DNA from 2 places in the Rahnella sp. NRRL B-41462 genome. Region 1 is predicted to be linked to the other one. Evidence: predicted binding sites of a transcription regulator. Region 1 holds the regulator's gene; the other holds the start of a gene.

Evidence for each region. The regulator sigma-54, encoded in region 1, starts transcription at its own class of promoters, with help from an activator protein. The targets are predictions, from matches to a motif close to GTTGGCACANNTTTCGCTNT.
Region 2: UC14_RS18625 (amino acid ABC transporter substrate-binding protein) is a predicted target of sigma-54. The motif match lies at 1,521-1,540, and genes of this name have one in related genera.

Annotation. Positions count from the first base shown of each region.
Region 1 covers NZ_JYDF01000071.1:25,928-29,739, reverse strand. The annotation lists gene hpf (ribosome hibernation promoting factor) at 1-159, opposite strand, end outside; gene rpoN (RNA polymerase factor sigma-54) at 183-1,616, opposite strand; gene lptB (LPS export ABC transporter ATP-binding protein) at 1,718-2,443, opposite strand; gene lptA (lipopolysaccharide ABC transporter substrate-binding protein LptA) at 2,450-3,007, opposite strand; gene lptC (LPS export ABC transporter periplasmic protein LptC) at 2,985-3,554, opposite strand; gene kdsC (3-deoxy-manno-octulosonate-8-phosphatase KdsC) at 3,551-3,812, opposite strand, start outside.
Region 2 covers NZ_JYDF01000081.1:71,148-74,959, forward strand. The annotation lists gene lnt (apolipoprotein N-acyltransferase) at 1-1,357, shown strand, start outside; gene UC14_RS18625 (amino acid ABC transporter substrate-binding protein) at 1,795-2,691, shown strand; gene UC14_RS18630 (amino acid ABC transporter permease) at 2,881-3,621, shown strand; gene gltK (glutamate/aspartate ABC transporter permease GltK) at 3,624-3,812, shown strand, end outside.

The DNA of each region.
Region 1 (3,812 bases):
AGTGGCTTCCGCTACTTTCTGCACCTTTTCCACGCTCAACACCACATACACCTGATTAATCCTGTCGAAATACTGCTCAAGCTTAGCCAGCTTCGACGTGATGAACTCTCTCAGGGGATCCGTGATCTCAATGTGATGTCCGGTAATGTTGAGCTGCATAATGTCTTCCTTCTCTGTTGAGGTCAAACTAACTGTTTACGTTGGTTTGAGGGCGGGATGGACAAAGACTCTCGGTATTTGGCGACAGTCCGACGCGCAACCATAATTCCCTGATCGGAAAGCAGGGTCGCTAACTTACTGTCACTGAGCGGTTTTACAGGATTCTCCGCTGCGATTAATTTCTTCACCAGCGCCCGGATCGCGGTTGACGATGCCTCGCCACCGCTGTCTGTACTGACATGGCTGGAGAAGAAATACTTCAGTTCGAAAATGCCACGCGGGCTGTGCAGGAACTTCTGCGTCGTCACACGTGAAATCGTCGATTCGTGCATTTCCACGGCACTGGCAATATCTGCCAGTACCATAGGTTTCATAAATTCTTCACCCAGTTCAAAGAACGCCTGCTGCTGCTCAACGATGCAGCGCGTCACTTTCAACAGCGTGTCGTTACGGCTTTCCAGGCTTTTGATTAACCACTTGGCTTCCTGCAGATTGCTGCGGATAAATTGCCCGTCGCTGTCGCTGCGTGCGGAATTCCCCATCGCGGCGTACTGCTGGTTAATCTTCAGACGCGGAATGCTGTCGGAATTGAGTTCTACCGCCCAGACACCTGACACTTTACGCACCAGCACATCCGGGATCACGTATTCGGATTCGCCGGTGTTGATAGACTGGCCCGGACGCGGATCAAGAGACTGGATCAGGAGCATCGCTCCTTTCAGTGTATCTTCTTTTAACCGGGTTGATCGCATAAGTGCGCGGAAATCATGGTTCGCCAGCAAATCGAGATGTTCGCTGATGATAAGACGGGCTTCAGTGATGAAAGGCGTGTCAGTCGCATATTGAGAAAGCTGGATCAGCAGGCAGTCGCGCAGGTCACGGGCGGCGACACCCACCGGATCAAAACGCTGAACGCGCTTAAGTACGGCTTCGACTTCGTCCATGGTGACATTTTCATCACCGACGCTTTCGAGAATGTCGTCAAGGGAGACGGTCAGGTAACCGGTGTCATCCACTGCATCGACGATTGACGTGGCAATCGCGGCATCGGTATCAGAGAACGGCGTCAGCTCGACCTGCCACATCAGGTAATCCTGAAGTGTCTGCGTGGTTTCGCCCTGGTAAATCGGTAGCTCATCGTCGCTGTAATCATTGCCGGTGCCTGACGGCGTGCCTGCGGTGTAAATCTCATCCCAGGTGGCGTCCAGCGGCAACTCTTCCGGCATGTCTTTCTGCTCGAGTGCCTCGCGGGTGTCTAACCCTTCGCTGTCGGTGGTTTCTACCGAGTCGATTTCTTCATGAAGGTCGGTTTGTTCCAACAGAGGGTTGCTCTCCAGCGCGAGTTGGATCTCCTGCTGGAGCTCAAGCGTGGATAGTTGCAACAAGCGGATGGCCTGTTGTAACTGAGGAGTCATTGCCAGTTGTTGGCTGAGTCTGAGTTGCAAACCTTGCTTCATATCTTGGCTTAATTCCGTTGATGAGTGAAAACGGCAACACTTCTGTCAGAGACGGCCTGTTTCAGTGTAGGTTGAAACAGGCACGGTTCCGGCGGCACAGATCACAGACGGAATTCTTCACCAAGATAAACACGTTTAACTTGTTCATCAGCAAGAATGTCGGCTGGCGTGCCGTGGGCGATCAATTTCCCCTGACTGACGATATACGCGCGTTCACAAACGTCGAGTGTTTCGCGAACGTTATGGTCAGTGATCAGTACGCCGAGGCCGCTGTCACGTAAATGCTCAATGATTTTTTTGATGTCGATAACGGAAATCGGGTCAACCCCGGCGAACGGTTCATCCAGCAGGATGAATTTAGGGTTCGCTGCCAGTGCACGGGCAATTTCAACACGACGGCGTTCACCACCAGACAGTGACTGACCGAGGTTATCGCGCAAATGAGAAATATGGAACTCTTCCATTAATTCATTAGCGCGGTCATTACGCTGTTCTTTGGTCAGATCGTCACGGATCTGCAGCACCGCCATCAGGTTATCAAATACGCTCAGACGACGGAAAATGGAGGCTTCCTGCGGAAGATAGCCAATACCGCGACGGGCGCGGGTATGCAGCGGCAGCAGGCTGATGTCTTCATCATCAACGATAATGCGGCCCGCATCGCGCTGGACGATGCCCACGACCATGTAAAAGGTGGTGGTTTTACCCGCACCGTTTGGCCCTAATAACCCGACGATTTCACCCGAGTTGACCATCAGACTGACATCTTCAACGACCTTACGGCCTTTGTATGCCTTTGCCAGATTCTCTGCGATTAATTTAGCCATAAAATATCAGTTACTCTTTTTGGTCGGCTGGCCGCCCGCTGCAGGCGTTTTTTGTTGCAGCTGCGAAGGTACCAGAACGGTCGTCACACGGTTACCTTTATCACTAAAGGCTTCCATTTGCTGTTTCTGTACCAGATAGGTAATACGGTCGCCTTTCACATTGCTGTCCAGTTGCTCAAGGTAAGCGTTGCCGGTCAGCGTGACGAGGTCATTTTCCACTTCGTAGCGGACTTTCTGTGCATGGCCTTTAATCGGCTTACCGTTATCCTGCATCTGGTAGAACGTCACCGGGTTGCCGTAACCTTCTACCACTTCTTTACCGGAAACCCCCTGCGGGCGGATGACGACCACTTTGTCGGCTTTAACCTGGATCGTACCCTGATTGACGACCACATTGCCGGTAAAGGTTGCGGTATTGGTATTGACGTCGAGCGCCTGGTTTGCTGAATCAATGGTGATCGGTTTCGTTGTATCGTCTTTTAAGGCAAATGCCGGAACGCTGACGGCTAACAATGAGCTGACGATCAGGAGATCACGGATTTTATTTTTTGCTTTGAATTTCATAAGAGGTCGTTACCTTTTCGATCAGCTCTGCTGTTTTGTCACGCAGATTACCACGCATTTTCATGCCGTTAGATGTAAAACCTGTACCATACAACGTCACTTCATCGTCTGAGGCAACGTCCTGTGTCGTCAGGTTAACCCGTGCATTGTCCGTTTTGATTCTTTGCAGCTGTGATGTCTCAGGTGTCAGGCTGTCTGCCTGCACATGCCCATAAAGATAGAGCATTTTATCCTGAGTCAGTTTCGCTTTATCAGAACGCAATACCCAGGTGGCTACTTTGTTCTTGTCATACATGGTCGCGACCGGATTGGTAAACCATGACACCTGATCAGCGGTGTAATATTTTACCTGGTCTGAAACCAGTTTATACGTCAGGCTGCCCATCGGGTCATACACCATCGTAACGGTGTGGGACGTCTGGTAAGTCGGATCCTGATCATTGACCGCTTGCGGAACATCATCGCTGTTGTCAGATAATGACCAGCCAATCAGCACCAGAACGATGGCAGTCAGCGCCAGAATAATCCAAAGTTTTGCTTTACTCATATCGACAGCCCTTTGGCGTCCTCCAGCTTACCCTGCGCCAGCAGAATCAAATCACACAGTTCGCGTACTGCACCACGTCCACCCGCAATACGGGTAACATAATGCGCTTTCGGTAACAGAACAGGATGTGCATCCTGAACCGCGACAGAGAGACCCACTTCGGCCATCACCGGCCAGTCAATCAGGTCATCACCAATGTACGCCACTTCTTCGGCCCGCAGAGACAGTGTATCTAACAGTTCGCGGAAGGCCAAAAGC
Region 2 (3,812 bases), on a different contig from region 1:
CATCGGCTTTTTCTGGGGAATGGGTCTTTTTGGCAGCGGCGTAAACTGGGTGTATGTCAGCATCGCCACGTTTGGCGGCATGCCGGAAGCGATCAACCTTTTCCTGGTGGTCTTGCTGGCAGCGTATTTATCGCTGTACACGATGTTGTTTGCCGGCTTGTTCAGCAAACTGTGGCCGAAAACCACCTGGTGGAAACTGGCACTTGGCGCGCCCGCCTTGTGGCAAGTTACTGAATTCCTGCGCGGCTGGGTGCTGACCGGTTTCCCGTGGTTACAGTTCGGCTACAGCCAGATCGACGGTCCGCTGAAAGGCCTCGCGCCGATTACCGGCGTCGACGGCATCACGATTTTACTCACCTCGCTGAGCGGACTGATTGTGTACGCGGTACATCAGCGTCGCGTCACACCGGGAATTATCGCTGTTGCCATGCTGTTACTGCCGTGGCCGCTGCGTTATATCCACTGGTATCAGGAACAGCCAGATAAAACGGTCGATGTGGCGCTGGTTCAGGGCAATATTCCACAGTCCATGAAATGGGATCCGAAAGCGCTGGAAAGTGCGCTGCAGACCTATCTCGATCTCAGCCGCCCGTACGTGGGTAAATCCAGCATGATCATCTGGCCGGAATCAGCAATTTCAGACATTGAATCCGATCAGCAGGGCTTCCTGAGCATGGTGGATAATATCTACCGCTCACACGGCACCCAGTTAATCACCGGCATTATCGATGCCCGTCGCAATGAAGAAGGCATGAAAGTGTATAACAGCGCCATCGTGCTCGGCGGTGAAAAGCCCTATCACTATCCTGACGGAAACCGCTTCAACAAACATCATCTGGTGCCTTTTGGAGAGTTCGTACCGCTGGAAGCCATTCTTCGCCCGCTGGCACCTTTCTTCGATTTGCCGATGTCCGGGCTGACCAGTGGTGATTACGTGCAGAAACCGTTGTTTGTCAGTGGCCTGAATCTGACCACGGCGATTTGTTACGAAGTCGTCTTCGGCGAACAGGTGCGCGACAATCTGCAACCGGATACTAATTTCCTGCTGACAATTTCAAACGATGCCTGGTTTGGTCATTCGATTGGCCCATGGCAACACTTCCAGATGGCACGTATGCGTTCGCTGGAACTGGGTCGCCCGTTGCTGCGCAGTACCAATAATGGCATTACCGCCGTCGTTGATGCTCAGGGCGATGTGACCCACGAAATTCCGCAGTTTACCCGTCAGGTGCTGAACGTGAAGGTCACACCGACAACGGGTATGACACCTTATGCCCGGGCTGGCTGGTGGCCGGTGTGGTTTGCTACGGCAGTCATGGCGGCAGTTGCGCTGTGGTTGGGTCGCCGTAAATCCTGAGTACAAGCGTTTTGTTTCTAAAACAGGCACCTCCGGGTGTCTGTTCTTTTTTGTAGCACCCCTTTTTAATCTCAATACCCCTCCCCTTTTACCTGCTGCCGATTGTTTCGACTGCGGCATTAAGCGCTGCCGATTTGCCCGCTTATGAAGTTAAATCAGGCCATTTGGCACGACTCTTGCTACATCTGATTGAAAGATATCTGATTAGTTACTTTTTATGACAGGATGCATCATTTTGGTACAAACAGGCTGCTCCTCATGCACTTTCCGGGTGCATAGCCGTTTGATTGCTTTGATTTGGTGCGTGTCTCGTCTCAAAAAAGAAACAATGTGGTTTCATAATATTCACATTCAGCTATTTTCTAGCTTCATATGACGAGGCATTAGTACTTTCTGATCCCTGAGTTTGGATCCCTAATGACAGCAAGGAGTTGGACATGCAATTGCGCAAATTGGCGTTATCAGTACTGTTGGCAAGCGTTACCGTGAGCAGCTTTGCTCACGCAGAAGAACTGACCGGCACCCTGAAAAAAATTAAAGACAATGGCGTTATCGTGGTGGGTCACCGTGAATCCTCAGTGCCATTCTCTTACTACAACAACGAACAAAAAGTTGTGGGTTATTCACAGGACTATTCTGACGCTATCGTTGACGCAGTGAAGAAAAAACTGAACCTGCCTGACCTGCAGGTCAAAATGATGCCAATCACTTCGCAGAACCGTATCCCGCTGCTGCAAAACGGCACCTACGATTTCGAATGTGGTTCAACCACCAACAACCTGGAACGTCAGCAACAAGCAGCCTTCTCTGACACCATCTTTGTGATCGGCACACGTCTGCTGGTGAAAAAAGGTTCAGAGATTAAAGATTTCACTGACCTTAAAGGCAAAACTGTTGTTGTAACCTCCGGTACGACTTCCGAAGTTCTGCTGAACAAGCTGAACGAAGAGAAAAAACTGGATCTGCGCATCATCAGTGCCAAAGACCACGGTGACTCCTTCCGTACGCTGGAAACTGGCCGCGCAGTGGCCTTCATGATGGATGACGCCTTGCTGGCCGGTGAACGTGCGAAAGCCAAGAAACCAGACAACTGGGAAATTGTCGGTACGCCGCAATCCAAAGAAGCTTATGGCTGCATGATGCGTAAAGACGATGCTGAGTTTAAAAAACTGGTTGATGACACCATCGTGCAGGCACAAACCTCCGGTGAAGCAGGCAAATGGTTTGAAACCTGGTTCAAAAAACCGATTCCTCCGAAAAACCTGAATATGAACTTTGAGCTGTCCGATGACATGAAAGCTCTGTTCAAAGCGCCAAACGATAAGGCGCTGTAAGTCATACCAAATGGACGGGTATAACCAAGAGAAGAGTGAAAAGTGACTAAAATACAAGGTTGGACCACCAACCTGTGATGATACAGATGCGGGGTGGTCGTTCCCCACCCCGCATTCTTTCCCATTCACTTTAGGCGGATTGCGTCATCACTCAGATGGGTAAGCCTTTACCCGCTTTACGGAGTTTTTATGTCAATAGATTGGAACTGGGGCATTTTTCTGCAACAAGCCCCCTTCGGTAACACCACTTATCTGGGTTGGATTTGGAATGGATTTCAGGTCACTGTCGCACTGTCAATTTGCGCATGGATAATCGCCTTCCTCATCGGTTCTCTGTTCGGTATTTTGCGTACCGTCCCCAACCGCATCCTTTCGGGTATTGGTACCTGTTACGTCGAATTATTCCGTAACGTGCCATTAATCGTGCAATTCTTCATTTGGTATCTGGTGGTCCCTGAACTGCTGCCTGAAAATATCGGCATGTGGTTTAAATCCGAACTGGCGCCTGACGTACAGTTCTTCACTTCCTCGGTAATTTGCCTCGGGTTGTTCACCGCCGCCCGTGTATGCGAACAGGTGCGTGCAGCCATCCAGTCCCTGCCAAGCGGACAACGCAATGCCGGACTGGCGATGGGCCTTACGCTGCCGCAAACTTACCGCTATGTGCTGTTGCCCAATGCTTACCGCGTGATCGTGCCGCCAATGACCTCTGAGATGGTTAATCTGGTGAAAAACTCCGCCATTGCCTCGACCATTGGTCTGGTTGATATGGCCGCACAAGCCGGTAAGCTGCTGGATTACTCCGCGCATGCGTATGAATCATTCACTGCAATCACCGTTGCTTATGTCCTTATCAATGCCGTCATCATGCTGCTGATGCATTTCGTAGAACGTAAAGTCCGCCTGCCGGGCAACATGGGAGGGAAATAAGCATGCATGAATTCGACTGGAGTTCTATTGGTCCCGGCCTGCCCTATCTGTGGCAAGGCATGGTCATTACGCTGAAGATAACGTCGCTGGCGATTGTAGTCGGTATTTTGTGGGGCACCCTGCTGGCGGTCATGCGCCTGTCAACGTTCAAGCCGATCAGCTGGTTTGCCTCGGCTTACGTCAACCTTTTC